One region of the Lelliottia sp. genome, then DNA from elsewhere that is predicted to be linked to it. Evidence: predicted binding sites of a transcription regulator. Region 1 holds the regulator's gene; the other holds the start of a gene.
What was found. Region 1 encodes CRP, which controls carbon source genes, mostly activating them, when cyclic AMP is high. Its sites were predicted from a motif close to ATGTGANNNNNNTCACAT; they were not measured.

Region 1 (6,653 bases):
TCTCCGCGCCGTTTATGCTGGAGCAGTGCAGCTATCATATGGAAAAGGGCTTTTCGCGCGTGTATCAGCGCTATCTGCTGAATTTGCTGAAAGCCAACGCGGCACGCAAATTGAAAGCCTATCCCGATACGTTGCCGATCAACCTGCAACAGCTCAAGCGCATGCGCCGTCTGCGGGAGTTTGACGATCTGATCACCTCGAAGATCCACGGTTTTGCTGACGCACTAGACTATTATCGTCAGTGCAGCGCTATGCCGTTGCTGAATCAGATAACCAAGCCGACGCTGATTATTCATGCGAAAGACGATCCCTTTATGGATCACCATTCGATTCCGGCACCGGGATATTTGCCGTCTAACGTGCAGTACCAGTTGACCGAACATGGCGGCCACGTTGGTTTTATCGGCGGTACGTTACGGCGTCCGAAAATGTGGCTGGAAACGCGTATCCCCGACTGGTTAACCCCCTGGCTGGAAAAAACACGATGATGATTCCCTGGCAAGATCTGGCTCCCGAAACGCTGGACAGCCTGATTGAAAGCTTTGTATTACGCGAAGGCACCGATTATGGTGAACATGAACGCTCGCTTGAACAAAAGGTCGCCGATGTGAAACGGCAGCTACAAAATGGCGAGGTGTTGCTGGTGTGGTCTGAACTGCACGAAACCGTCAACATCATGCCGCGCAATCAGTTTCGCGGCTGATCGCTTCATCATTCCAGTCAGGGAGTTGCTATGTCCGCCAGACATCCGGTTATTGCCGTTACGGGTTCAAGTGGTGCGGGAACCACGACCACCAGCCTCGCGTTTCGTAAGATTTTCGCACAGCTCAACTTGCGCGCCGCCGAGGTAGAAGGCGACAGTTTTCATCGCTATACCCGTCCCGAAATGGACATGGCGATCCGCAAGGCGCGCGATCTCGGTAAACACATCAGCTACTTCGGGCCAGACGCCAACGACTTCGGTTTGCTGGAACAAACCTTTGCCGAGTACGGCCATACCGGCACAGGACAATCGCGTAAATATCTGCATACCTATGACGAAGCCGTGCCGTGGAACCAGGTGCCGGGCACATTTACGCCGTGGCAGCCGCTTCCGGAACCGACCGATGTGCTGTTTTACGAAGGATTGCATGGCGGCGTGGTGACGCCGCAACAGGATGTGGCGCGGCATGTCGATCTGTTGGTCGGCGTAGTGCCTATCGTCAACCTGGAGTGGATCCAGAAACTCACCCGCGACACCAGCGAGCGCGGCCACTCGCGTGAGGCGGTCATGGATTCAGTGGTACGCTCGATGGAAGATTACATTAACTTCCTGACGCCGCAGTTTTCGCGCACGCACATTAACTTTCAGCGCGTGCCTACAGTGGATACGTCAAATCCCTTCGCCGCCAAAACGATTCCGTCGCTCGACGAAAGCTTTGTGGTGATCCACTTCCGTAATCTGGAAGATATTGATTATCCGTGGCTGCTGGCGATGCTGCAGGGCTCGTTTATTTCGCACATAAATACGCTGGTCGTGCCGGGCGGGAAGATGGGACTGGCGATGGAGCTGATCATGATGCCGCTGGTGCAACGGCTGATGGAAGGCAAAAAGATCGAATGATCCTATTCCCTCTCCCCATGGGAGAGGGCTAAATCTCGTCAACGCTTACGCTTCAATCACTTCATACGAATGCGTGATTTTCACCGCTTTTTCCAGCATCAACGCGACCGAGCAGTACTTCTCCGCAGAAAGATCCACCGCACGGGAAACTGCGGCATCTTTCAGCGCCTTGCCGGCCACAATGAAGTGCAGATTGATGTGCGTAAACAGACGCGGCGCTTCTTCGCGACGCTCTGATGTCAGCTTCACTTCGCAATCGGTGACGTCATGACGCCCTTTTTGCAGAATCGAGACCACGTCGATGGCACTGCATCCACCCGCCGCCATCAGCACCACTTCCATCGGACTTGGCGCTTTATCGCCGGAGTTGCCATCCATCAAAATCTGGTGTCCTGAAGCGGATTCGCCGAGGAACGTTAAACCTTCAACCCATTTCACACGCGCTTGCATTTTATTCACTCCGACGTTGCATTTTTCCGGACAGATTACCCGCGCGTTACAATTCTCGCAACGGAAGACGACCTGCGTCATGCTGAAGCGAGACACCAGGAGACACGCGGCAAAAGCTATGCTAAAACACTCTGGATGGTACAGTAATACATTGACGTTACACATGTATGCAAAGGACATCAAACATTACAGGCTGCAAACATTTATGACAGCCTAATTCCCAGGTACGGGGAAGAATTCGATTGCAACCCCAGAGTCAGGATGCGATTTATGACTCTGGTGACAGCTTATAACAGAGGATAACAGCGCATGGTGCTTGGCAAACCGCAAACAGACCCGACTCTCGAATGGTTCTTGTCTCATTGCCATATTCATAAGTACCCATCGAAGAGCACGCTGATTCACCAGGGTGAAAAAGCGGAAACGTTGTATTACATCGTCAAAGGCTCGGTGGCAGTGCTTATTAAAGATGAAGAAGGAAAAGAGATGATCCTTTCTTATCTGAACCAGGGCGATTTCATCGGCGAACTGGGCCTGTTTGAAGAAGGCCAGGAACGTAGCGCCTGGGTACGTGCAAAATCGGCCTGTGAAGTGGCTGAGATCTCCTACAAAAAATTCCGTCAGTTAATTCAGGTTAACCCGGATATTCTGTTGCGCCTGTCTTCGCAGATGGCTCGCCGCCTGCAAATCACCTCCGAGAAAGTGGGTAACCTCGCCTTCCTGGATGTGACCGGTCGCATCGCGCAAACGCTGTTGAACCTGGCGAAACAGCCTGACGCTATGACTCACCCTGACGGCATGCAAATTAAAATTACCCGTCAGGAAATTGGTCAGATCGTCGGTTGCTCCCGTGAAACCGTTGGCCGTATCCTGAAAATGCTGGAAGATCAGAACCTGATCTCCGCCCACGGTAAAACTATCGTGGTTTACGGAACGCGTTAATTCCGGTCGAACGGCGTGCCACCGCAAGGTGTCACGCCGTTTTTGTCTCTGGCATCTATGTGGCGCAGGCTGATCTATCACCCGGAAGTTAACTACGCACTTCGGCAAACGCTGGTGTTATGTCTCCCCGTGGCCGTCGGTTTGATTCTGGGTCATCTGCAACACGGTCTGCTTTTTTCCCTCGTCCCTGCCTGCTGTAACATTGCCGGTCTCGATACGCCGCATAAACGCTTTTTCAAACGCCTGATTATTGGCGGATCGCTTTTTGCCGGATGTAGCCTGGCAGTACAGCTTTTGCTGGCGCGCGATATCCCCTTGCCGCTGATTTTAACCGTGCTGGCACTCACGCTCGGCGTGACGGCGGAAATCAGTTCTCTGCATGCCCGATTGCTCCCCGCTTCGCTAATTGCCTCGATTTTCACCCTCAGCCTCGCCGGGAATATGCCCGTCTGGGAACCGTTGCTGATCTACGCGTTCGGCACGCTGTGGTACGGATTATTCAACTGGTTCTGGTTTTGGATGTGGCGCGAGCAGCCTTTGCGCGAATCCTTAAGCCTGCTCTACGTTCAGCTCGCTGATTACTGCGAAGCAAAATACACCCTGCTGACGCAGCACACCGACCCGGAAAAGGCGCTGCCGCCGCTGCTGACGCGTCAGCAAAAAGTGGTCGATTTAATCAGCCAGTGCTATCAGCAGCTGCACATGCTGGCGGCCAATAAAAATCATGAATACAAACGGCTGCTGCGCACGTTTCAGGTAGGGCTGGATCTCCAGGAACATATCTCCGTCAGCCTGCATCATCCACAGGAAGTGCAAAAACTGGTGGAGCGCAGCCATGCCGAAGCGGTGATCCGCTGGAATGCCCAGACGGTCGCGGCGCGTCTGCGCGTGCTGGCTGACGATATTCTTTATCACCGCTACCCCACGCGCTTTACCATGGATAAGCCATTGGGCGCGCTGGAGAAAATCGCCCGTCAGCATCCGGATAACCCGGTCGGGCAGTTCTGCGCATGGCATTTCAGCCGCATCGCACGCGTGCTGCGCACCCAACGTCCGCTCTATCCCCGTGACCTGATGGCGGATAAGCAGAAACGGCTGCCGCTACTGCCAGCGCTGAAAAGCTATCTGTCTTTTAAATCCTCTGCCCTGCGAAATGCGGCGCGCATTAGCGTGATGCTGAGTATCGCCAGCCTGATGGGCGTGGCGCTGCATTTACCCAAGCCCTACTGGATTTTAATGACTGTGCTGTTCGTGACGCAGAACGGCTATGGCGCGACGCGCGTGCGGATCCTGCACCGGGCGGGCGGGACTATTGCCGGCCTGGTGATTGCGGGTGTCACGCTGCACTTCCACGTTCCGGACGGTTACACCCTGGCGGGTATGCTGCTTATCACGCTGGTCAGCTATCTGTTTATCCGTAAAAACTATGGCTGGGCAATGGTCGGTTTCACGGTCACCGCGGTGTATACCCTGCAACTGCTTACTCTGAATGGCGAACAGTTTATTGTTGCCCGACTGGTGGATACGCTGATTGGCTGTCTGATTGCGTTTGGCGGCATGGTCTGGCTGTGGCCACAGTGGCAAAGCGGGCTGTTGCGCCAGAATGCTCACGATGCGCTCGAGGCCGACCAGCAGGCTATTCGCCTGATCCTCAGCGCCGACCCGCAGCCGTCACCGCTGGCGTACCAGCGCATGAAGGTCAATCAGGCTCATAACGCGCTGTTTAACTCGCTTAACCAGGCCATGCAAGAGCCGGGCTTTAATTCGCACTATCTGGCCGATATGAAACTCTGGGTGACGCACAGCCAGTTCATCGTCGAACATATCAACGCGATGACCACGCTGGCGCGTGAGCATACGATGCTGACGCCAGATCTGGCGCAGCGCTATTTGCAGTCGTGTGAAATTGCGTTGCAGCGGTGTCAGCAGCGCCTGGAATATGACGCGCCGGGGGAATCGGGGGATATTAATATTCTTGAAGGGCCAGAAACGCTCACCTATGGTCCGATGAGCACGCTGGAACAACACATACAGCGCATACTCGGACATCTGAGCACCATGCACACCATTTCGTCGGTGGCATGGCGACAACGCCCGCATCACGGTATCTGGTTAACGCGCCTGTTGCGGCGCGAATCCAATTAACCCTTAACGATTTTCCCAACGGCTGCGGCAAAGCGCGCCATACCGTCGTCAATATCCTGTGCTTCAATCACCAGCGACGGCGCAAAGCGCATGACGTCCGGTCCGGCATTCAGGACCATCACCCCTTCATGCGCAGCGGCATGGAGGAAATCTCGCGCGCGGCCTTGGTATTGTGGCTTCAGTTCCGCGCCAACCAGCAGTCCCATTCCACGAATATCACTGAATACATCGTACTGCGCATCGATCTGCTGAAGATGTTTCACAAACTGTTCGCGTTTCGCGCTCACGCCGTTCAGCACGTCTGGCGTGTTGATAATATCAAACGCCGCGCCAGCAATAGCGCAGGCCAGCGGATTCCCGCCGTAAGTCGAACCGTGAGATCCTACATGGAATGCCGATGCGATCTCCTGCGTCGTCAGCACGGCACTGACCGGGAAGCCGCCGCCGAGCGCTTTGGCGCTGGTCAGAATGTCCGGCGTCACGCCGTAATGCATGTAGGCAAACAGGGAGCCGGTACGCCCCATACCGCTCTGCACTTCATCAAACACCAGCAGCGCCTGATGTTCGTCGCACAGTTCACGCAGGCCTTTCAGGAACTCTGGCGTCGCGGCCATTACACCGCCTTCGCCCTGAATCGGCTCAACCACAATCGCGCAGGTGTGATCGTCCATTACCGCTTTTACGGCGTGGAGATCGTTAAACGGCACATGGATGATGTCGGCAGGTTTTGGGCCAAATCCATCGGAATACTTTGGCTGTCCGCCGACCGAAACCGTAAACAGCGAGCGGCCATGGAAGGCGTTATGGAAAGCAATAATTTTGGTTTTGTACGGGCTATGACGCGTAGACGCATAGTAACGCGCCAGCTTGAACGCAGTTTCGTTAGCTTCGGTACCTGAGTTCATGAAAAGAACGCGCTCGGCAAACGTGGCGTCGATAATTTTACGCCCCAGACGCAGCGCGGGTTCATTGGTAAACACGTTGCTGGTGTGCCACAGGGTTTCGCCCTGCGTTTTTAACGCCTCGACCAGAGCAGGATGGCAATGCCCCAGCGCCGTCACCGCAATACCACCCGCAAAATCAACGTACTCTTTTCCCTGCTGATCCCACACGCGGCTGCCTTTCCCTTTTACCGGGATAAACTCAGCCGGTGCATAAATCGGCAGGATAACTTCATCGAAAGTTGCGCGCGTAATTGCAGATTGTTCAGTTGCCATGTCATGCCCATCCATTTTATGTCACATTAACAGTGAAAATATAATCACAAAATATGCATAAAAAATCACAACAAAGCAATAAGCAATCAACGATGGAGGAAATTAGCCAGCAGTTGATGGCCCTGTTCGCTCAGGATGCTTTCCGGATGGAACTGCACGCCTTCGAGATCCCATTCGCGGTGACGAATGCCCATGATCTCCTGGGTGTCGCTCCAGGCGGTCACGTCAAAGCAATCGGGTAGCGTGGGCGGGTCAATGACCAGCGAATGATAGCGCGTCACCGTGAGGGGATTGTT
Region 2 (6,653 bases), on a different contig from region 1:
GCGCTGTCCCAGACCACGCGGGCCGTCACGCCGTTTAAGGTATTCAGTGCATCAATAAAAGGCGTCATTTTCGCGACCATTTCCGCGCCACTCTCTTTGGTCGCCGTCAGGTAATGTTCGATGGCGCAGGTCAGGCCGAGAATGCCCTCTTTGCCCACTTTCATGGCGCGGCCAATGCCCGCCGTCTGGCGTTTCACCCATTCGACGTACTGTGTTTTGCCGATCACCAGGCCGCTGGTTGGCCCTTCGATCGCCTTCGCGCCGCTGTAGATCACCAGATCCGCACCGGAGCGGTAATAGACGTGCAGATCTTCTTCCGCAGCCGCATCGACGATCAACGGCAGGGAGTGCTTGCGCGCCACCACCGCCGCCTGCTCAACGCTGAGCATGCTTTTCTGCACGCAGTGGTGAGATTTGATGTAGAGAATGGCGGCGGTACGCGGGGTGATCGCCGCCGCCAGTTGATCGGCGGAGCATTCGTTGGCATAACCCGCTTCGACCATTTTGCCGCCGCCGAGCGCCACCATCGTGCCGACCGGTGCGCCAAAGTTGACGTTGTGACCTTTCGGCATCACGATTTCGTTGTTCTCAATGGGCGTGACGTGCAGGTTTTCCAGCAGCCAGTCGCTGTCTTTCACCAGCACTGCCGCCACGGACTGCGCGATACCCGCCGAGGCGCAGGAGACGACCGTTGCGCCTTCGACGTCTAACAGCTTCGCGATGTATTCACCGGTTTTATTGACCAGATCTTTCATCTCGAAATACTGATTCATGCCGTCCATCGCCGCCTGAACCACTTCCGGACGCGGCGTGGAAACGCCCAGCGCCGTCATACGACCGGAGGTGTTGATCACCTGTTTTAAATGGTATTTCTCATAAATCGAAGACATTTTCCGTGCTCCCTTGTTCGGTCATGTAGCCCTTGCCCGCGCGGATCGCGGCAAGCGGCAGCAGAATATGTTCAGCCTGCAGGCTGTCGTTTTCAGCATCCATCAGCAGCGTCGGCTGGCGTTTTACGGTAAACAACGTCAGGTCAGCATCCAGACCCGACTGAATGCGCCCTTTTTGCGTCAGGCGCAGGCCGTCGGCGGCGTTGGCGGTAACGCACTCGATCACCTGCGGTAGCGACATGCCAATGGCGAGGAATTTCGACATCACGCTGGCAAGGCTGCCGACCGGGCCGTTGAGGCGGTTGCGGCAGTAGATGTCCGAGCTAATAGTGTGCGGCAAAATACCCATCGCAATGGCGCGTTTCGCCACCTCGAAGCTAAAGCTTGCGGTGCCGTGGCCGACATCAAGGCGCACGCCGCGCTTCAGCGCGCTGGTGATGGACGCACGCAGTTCCCCCGACGGTGTCAGGATGCGGTTCGGTTTGCCGTTATAGCAGTGGGTGATGATGTCGCCGGAACTCAAGAGGTCAGCAATTTCATCAAGATTGGGTGGATTGTTGCCGATGTGGACCATCAGCGGCAGGCCGCCATTTTGCTGCTGCATCGCTTTCGCGCGCGCCAGCGGCGTGATGCCGTTTTCCCCGACCACGCTGCTGCTCATGCGCGCTTTCAGCCCGACGATAAAATCAGGGTGACGCTTCACGGCCTGCTGTACCGCGTCCGCGTCGATATTAGCCATGTTCGCCAGCTCGTTTTGGGCGATCAGCCCGACGCGGGAAATATTCAACAGCGCGAAAACCTCCGTGCTGGCTTTGCGGGTAATTTCGTAGAAGTCGTCCACGTCATCCGCACCGGTGCTGCCCGCGTCCACGACGGTCGTGACGCCTGTCGCGATGCCCACGCTGTCCGGCTCATCATGGTAAATCGGTGAGTTTGGGTAGCAGTGAACGTGAGAATCAATCCAGCCCGCGCTGACAAACACTTCGCCGTTCAGCTCGACGGTTTTGTGTGCGGGAGCGTTAATCTCACCCAGCGCCGCAATTTTGCCGTCCTGAATGGCGATATCAGCCAGCGTATCGTCGGTGAGGCGCGCACGGCGCAGGAGTAAATCAAACATAAACATCTCCTGAGAAAGCGAGCGCCGAAGCGCCCGCCGGGGATTAAAGAGCCACTGGGAACAGCGAACCCAAAATCATTGCGCCAAGGATCGCGCCGCCGGTGATCGGCTTCTGCCAGAGGTAAAACAGCAGCGCGCCAATCAGAGAACCAATCCCAATCGGGATAGAGGCGGTCATTGCGCTGAGGATAATCAACGGGCCAAGGAAGCGGCCAGAGGCATTACCCGCGCCCATCATCACGTCCGCCCCGTAGGTGGAATCGCTTTGGTTGATGGTGAATTTACGCGCGAGGATAATCAGGTAGCCAATCGCCAGACCAATCACCAGGCCGGTGGCCAGCGACGCCACAAAGTTGGCAACCGGGAAGACAAAACCTGCGCCAAGCAGCAGCGCCGGGACGCCGAGACCGACGCCGGTTTGAATCGCCCCACCGATATCCAGAATCCCCACCAGCGAGCCTTCGATGATGCGCGCAAACAGGAAGCTGGCACCAAACGCAGCCACCGCGCCGTAAACGCCGGTATCCATGCCCGCTTTTAACATCGCCACAAACGCCACTTCGTTAAACGCGCCGATGCCGTAGAGGTAGTACATGTGCGTCCCGGCGAAGACGCCGGATGAGAGCAGGCCAACGAAGATCGGGAACGACCAGTCGGCATACCAAAAACCTTTATTCTGTTCCATGTCGAGGCTCCTGTTATTTGCCGCTGAGCGAGCTGTGGATCATGTCGAGCCAGTTCGGCACGGTCAGATGGAAGGATTCGATCATTTTCATGTCGAAGCCGCGGAAGAAACCACTCAGGACGAACAGCAGCACAATCGCCACCATCATCACTTTGGTCACGCGGTTCCAGCCGCTCTCTTCGACGCCTTTGCCGATCAGAATGCCCAGCACCAGCCCCGGTACGGCGTTGCCCATAATCAGCTGCGCTGCGCCGCCAAACACGGTGGCCCAGAAGCCGGATTTTTTACCCGCGTCGATTGCCGCCAGCCAGAAGATCACCGGCATCACGGTATTCACCAGCAAGTTTGCCGCAGGAACCAGCACCTTAACGGCGGTCACCTGAAGCGCCGCTGGAACGGACGAAGCCGTAAGGTTTAAGAAAGTGACAACGAACATACCGATCACGCCGCAGGCAATCGCCATTTTGCGGGGATCGTGTAGCGTCTCACCGACATTGCGGTTTTTTAACATCAGCGCCGCGGCACCCCAGTTAGGGATGATGCGATGGTCAACGTCCTGCGTGAACGCCCCCGCCGCAACCGACGAGGCCCAGGCGTTGAAGAAGAAACCCAGACCAAAGGAGAAGTGAGAAGCGGGATCCCCTTCGCAGGAGTTCAGTTCCCCCAACGTACGAAATGCGCCCATACCCTGTGTGGTAGGCGCATGAAACATGCGTGCAGCCCCAGCGCCAACGCCGACGCCAACCAGGCCGCCGATGATGAGCGATTTTATTAAAATTATCAGGAACATTCGTCTGCCCTATTAGTGAGAATCAGCGTTGCGTGACAAAATCCACCTGGTCAAGATTGATGGCAGTCACGTTGACGGTCACGTCCAGCTCCACGCTGTAAGTGCGTCTTTCCCGGCGCAAAAAGAAGAACAGAAACGCTTCTTTACGCACCGCTTCTTGCGCCTGAACAACCTGCACATCCTGTGGCTCAATACGCAGTAAGATATGCGGCGATGCGTTCATCACCGCGGCCTGTACGTGGTTTAGCGCGTCGGCAAAGGCGCGTGTTTTGGCATCGCCCTTGCCCTTTACTCTCACCGTGGTGGTAAATTGCTCTTTCATGTTACGCGCCGTACTTTTTCAGCCAGGCCTGCACCAGTCGCTCGCCCAACTCTTCTTTATCCATAAAACCAAAGCCCAACACGTTGTTGCCTTCGTTGATGGCGGTGACGCCTTCTTCCACTGAACGCATGCCGTATTTCGCTTTGTAGCCGTGCTTGGTTTGCGCTGTGATAGCACCCGCGCCGCCGCTGCCGCAGAAGGAGATCCCGAATGTGGCGTTTTCCGCTTTCATCACGTCGCCCAATTTCATGTCCGCTGCCACGCCCGGCACGACAACCGCACGACCGCCGGCCTTTTCCACACCGATAGCCACTTTTTGGCCTTTCCCGAGACGATCGCCGATCACGACTGTAATTTGTTCCATTGTGTAGCTCCTTAAAGGTTGTCTTTGGCGACTTCGAAGTGAACGGAGAGCAGCCAGGCTTCTTCATCAGGAAGATTGCCGAACTGCGCGACCACTTCGCGGGCAAGCCGCATTGAATCTGCTGAAATTTCGTCGAACAGGTCAGCTTCGACCTCCGGCAGCGGTTCGCCGGTCACTGACCGGTGCGCCATTGCGCGAACGTGTGAGGTCAGCATCTGCTGCTGGACGTCATTGGGAATGATGTTGTGGCGGGCAAGCAGGGAATAGACCTGCTCGAGCATGGTGTTTGCGAGCGTTTCAGTTTGCGCTGCCTGTTCCCCAACGTCGTTCATTACCGCTCCGTTAATCACTCGTTTTACCCCGTTAATGGCACTGAGATAAAACTAACGCTGGAGGTTAAAGGTTTGTAGCGAGTTGTTTTCCACTTCGAAGTGGAAAGGAAAGCGGCACCAGTGATCTGTTCCACATAATTACGGTGAATATGAATTATCAACTGGATTTACGTGATGAATATCACTCTATTCGGCGGCAAAAGGTCAGAAAGGAGAGTGGAAAAATTTACGCGCAAGGTCGTAAAGTGTGACGCGGATAAGGTTTTCTTATTACGTTGTGGCAAACAAAACGGGGGCCTTTCGCCCCCGTTCATTATTTTGCCGTCTGGCTTAGCGTGCCATTAGCGGAATTTTTTGTGGTTTTCGTTGCGGGTGGCAATAAATCCATCAGCGGCAGCCTGGGCTTCTTTTACTTTGCCTTCGTTGGCAAGCTTCAGGGCACCGTCGATCTGGCCGACCAGCACGTCAAAACCGTGGCGATAGTCTTTCATCTCAGCGCTGTCGGCTGCTTTGTTTTCCAGCTTTGGTGGCGTCGCTTTTTGCGCATCGAGTGCGGCGACGCGCATTTTGGTCAATGCGTCTTTCATCTCCGTCGCATTATCCGTTTTCTGAACCACTTTCAGGTTGGTACTGAGCGTGTCCATATCATCTTCAAGATCGGCGGCAAACCCAGCAGAACTGAACACTAACGACGACACAGCAAGAATGGCTAACAGGTTTTTACGCATTGCTCACTTCCTTTTTTATTATGAAAAATAAGCTAAATACCCTAAATAATTCGAGCGCAGCCAACGCATCTGCAACGTGAAATATGACGGGTATTATTGACCCGCGATTTTCATCTCGGGTAACAGCACTGAACCACACTGTATATTGCTACGTGTTTCAATATCGTTACCGACAGTAACGATATTGCGCCACATGTCTTTTAAGTTACCAGCAATCGTGATTTCGCTTACCGGATACTGAATCTCACCGTTTTCGACCCAGAAGCCCGCCGCACCGCGAGAGTAATCGCCGGTGATCCCGCTGACGCCCTGCCCCATCAACTCGGTCACGACCAGGCCGGTGCCCATTTCTTTGAGCATCTGTTCAAAGTTCAGGCCCTGGCCTTCGATGCGCCAGTTGTGGATACCGCCCGCGTGGCCAGTGCTTTGCAGCCCGAGCTTGCGCGCAGAATAGCTGGTCAGCAGCCATTGGGTCAGAATGCCGTCTTTAATGATGTCGCGACGTTCTGTGCGTACGCCTTCGCCGTCGAACGGCGTCGACGCCAGCCCTTTCAGCAGATGCGGGTGTTCTTCAATGGTCAGCCATTCCGGCAGAATTTGTTGCCCCAGCGAATCGAGCAGGAACGTCGATTTACGATAAACCGCACCGCCCGCAATTGCCCCGACCAGATGACCAAACAGCCCGGTCGCCACTTCGTTGGCAAAAATCACCGGCGCTTTCATGGTGGAGAGTTTACGTGGAGACAGGCGCGACAGCGTGCGTTTTGCACACTCTTCACCGACCCACTCTGGCGACTGTAAATCGCCCATCGCGCGGCCAATGGTGTAGGCGTAATCGCGTTCCATGTCGCCATTTTCTTCAGCGATAACACAGCTGGAAAGGGAGTGGCGCGTGGAGCTGTAGCCCTGCAACATGCCGTGGCTGTTGCCGAACACTTTGATGCCGTAGTGGCTGTTAAAGCTGCCACCTTCGGTATTGGTGATACGTTTATCCGCTTTCAGAGAGGCCTGTTCGGCGCGCGCGGCATATTCGATCGCTTCGTCCGGGGAGACTTCCGCCGGATGGAAAAGATCGAGATCCGGCGCGTCAAACGCCAGCAGATCTTTTTCCGCGACGCCAGCGTATGGATCCGGTGAAGTGTAGCGCGCAATATCCAGCGCAGCCTGCACGGTACGGGCGATGGCATCCGGGCTGAGGTCGGTCGACGACGCGCTGCCTTTGCGGTTCTGGTGATAAACCGTAATCCCCAGCGCACCGTCACTGTTAAATTCCACGTTCTCGACTTCGCCGTAGCGAGTGCTTACGCTGATACCCGTGGTTTTGCTGACTGCCACTTCCGCGCCGTCTGATTTTCCGGAAGCCAGCATCAACGCTGTGGAGACCGCTTCTTCCAGAATCTTACGCTGCGCTTCAACTTGTGAGGT

Region 2: ACKI5T_RS15075 (glycine dehydrogenase) is a predicted target of CRP. The motif match lies at 4,670-4,687, and genes of this name have one in related genera.

Annotation. Positions count from the first base shown of each region.
Region 1 covers NZ_JAZQNX010000028.1:69,075-75,727, reverse strand. Annotated here, with positions in the region: gene ACKI5T_RS15730 (hydrolase) at 1-488, shown strand, start outside; gene ACKI5T_RS15725 (YheU family protein) at 485-703, shown strand; gene ACKI5T_RS15720 (phosphoribulokinase) at 734-1,603, shown strand; gene ACKI5T_RS15715 (OsmC family protein) at 1,649-2,053, opposite strand; gene crp (cAMP-activated global transcriptional regulator CRP) at 2,363-2,995, shown strand; gene ACKI5T_RS15705 (YccS/YhfK family putative transporter) at 3,053-5,140, shown strand; gene ACKI5T_RS15700 (aspartate aminotransferase family protein) at 5,137-6,357, opposite strand; gene pabA (aminodeoxychorismate synthase component 2) at 6,444-6,653, opposite strand, start outside.
Region 2 covers NZ_JAZQNX010000026.1:210,958-217,610, reverse strand. Annotated here, with positions in the region: gene ACKI5T_RS15105 (DgaE family pyridoxal phosphate-dependent ammonia lyase) at 1-890, opposite strand, end outside; gene ACKI5T_RS15100 (amidohydrolase/deacetylase family metallohydrolase) at 874-2,007, opposite strand; gene ACKI5T_RS15095 (DUF4310 family protein) at 2,051-2,692, opposite strand; gene ACKI5T_RS15090 (DUF4311 domain-containing protein) at 2,706-3,482, opposite strand; gene ACKI5T_RS15085 (DUF4312 family protein) at 3,505-3,804, opposite strand; gene ACKI5T_RS15080 (SFCGS family glycine-rich protein) at 3,806-4,168, opposite strand; gene ACKI5T_RS15075 (glycine dehydrogenase) at 4,180-4,518, opposite strand; gene cybC (cytochrome b562) at 4,842-5,228, opposite strand; gene pmbA (metalloprotease PmbA) at 5,322-6,653, opposite strand, start outside.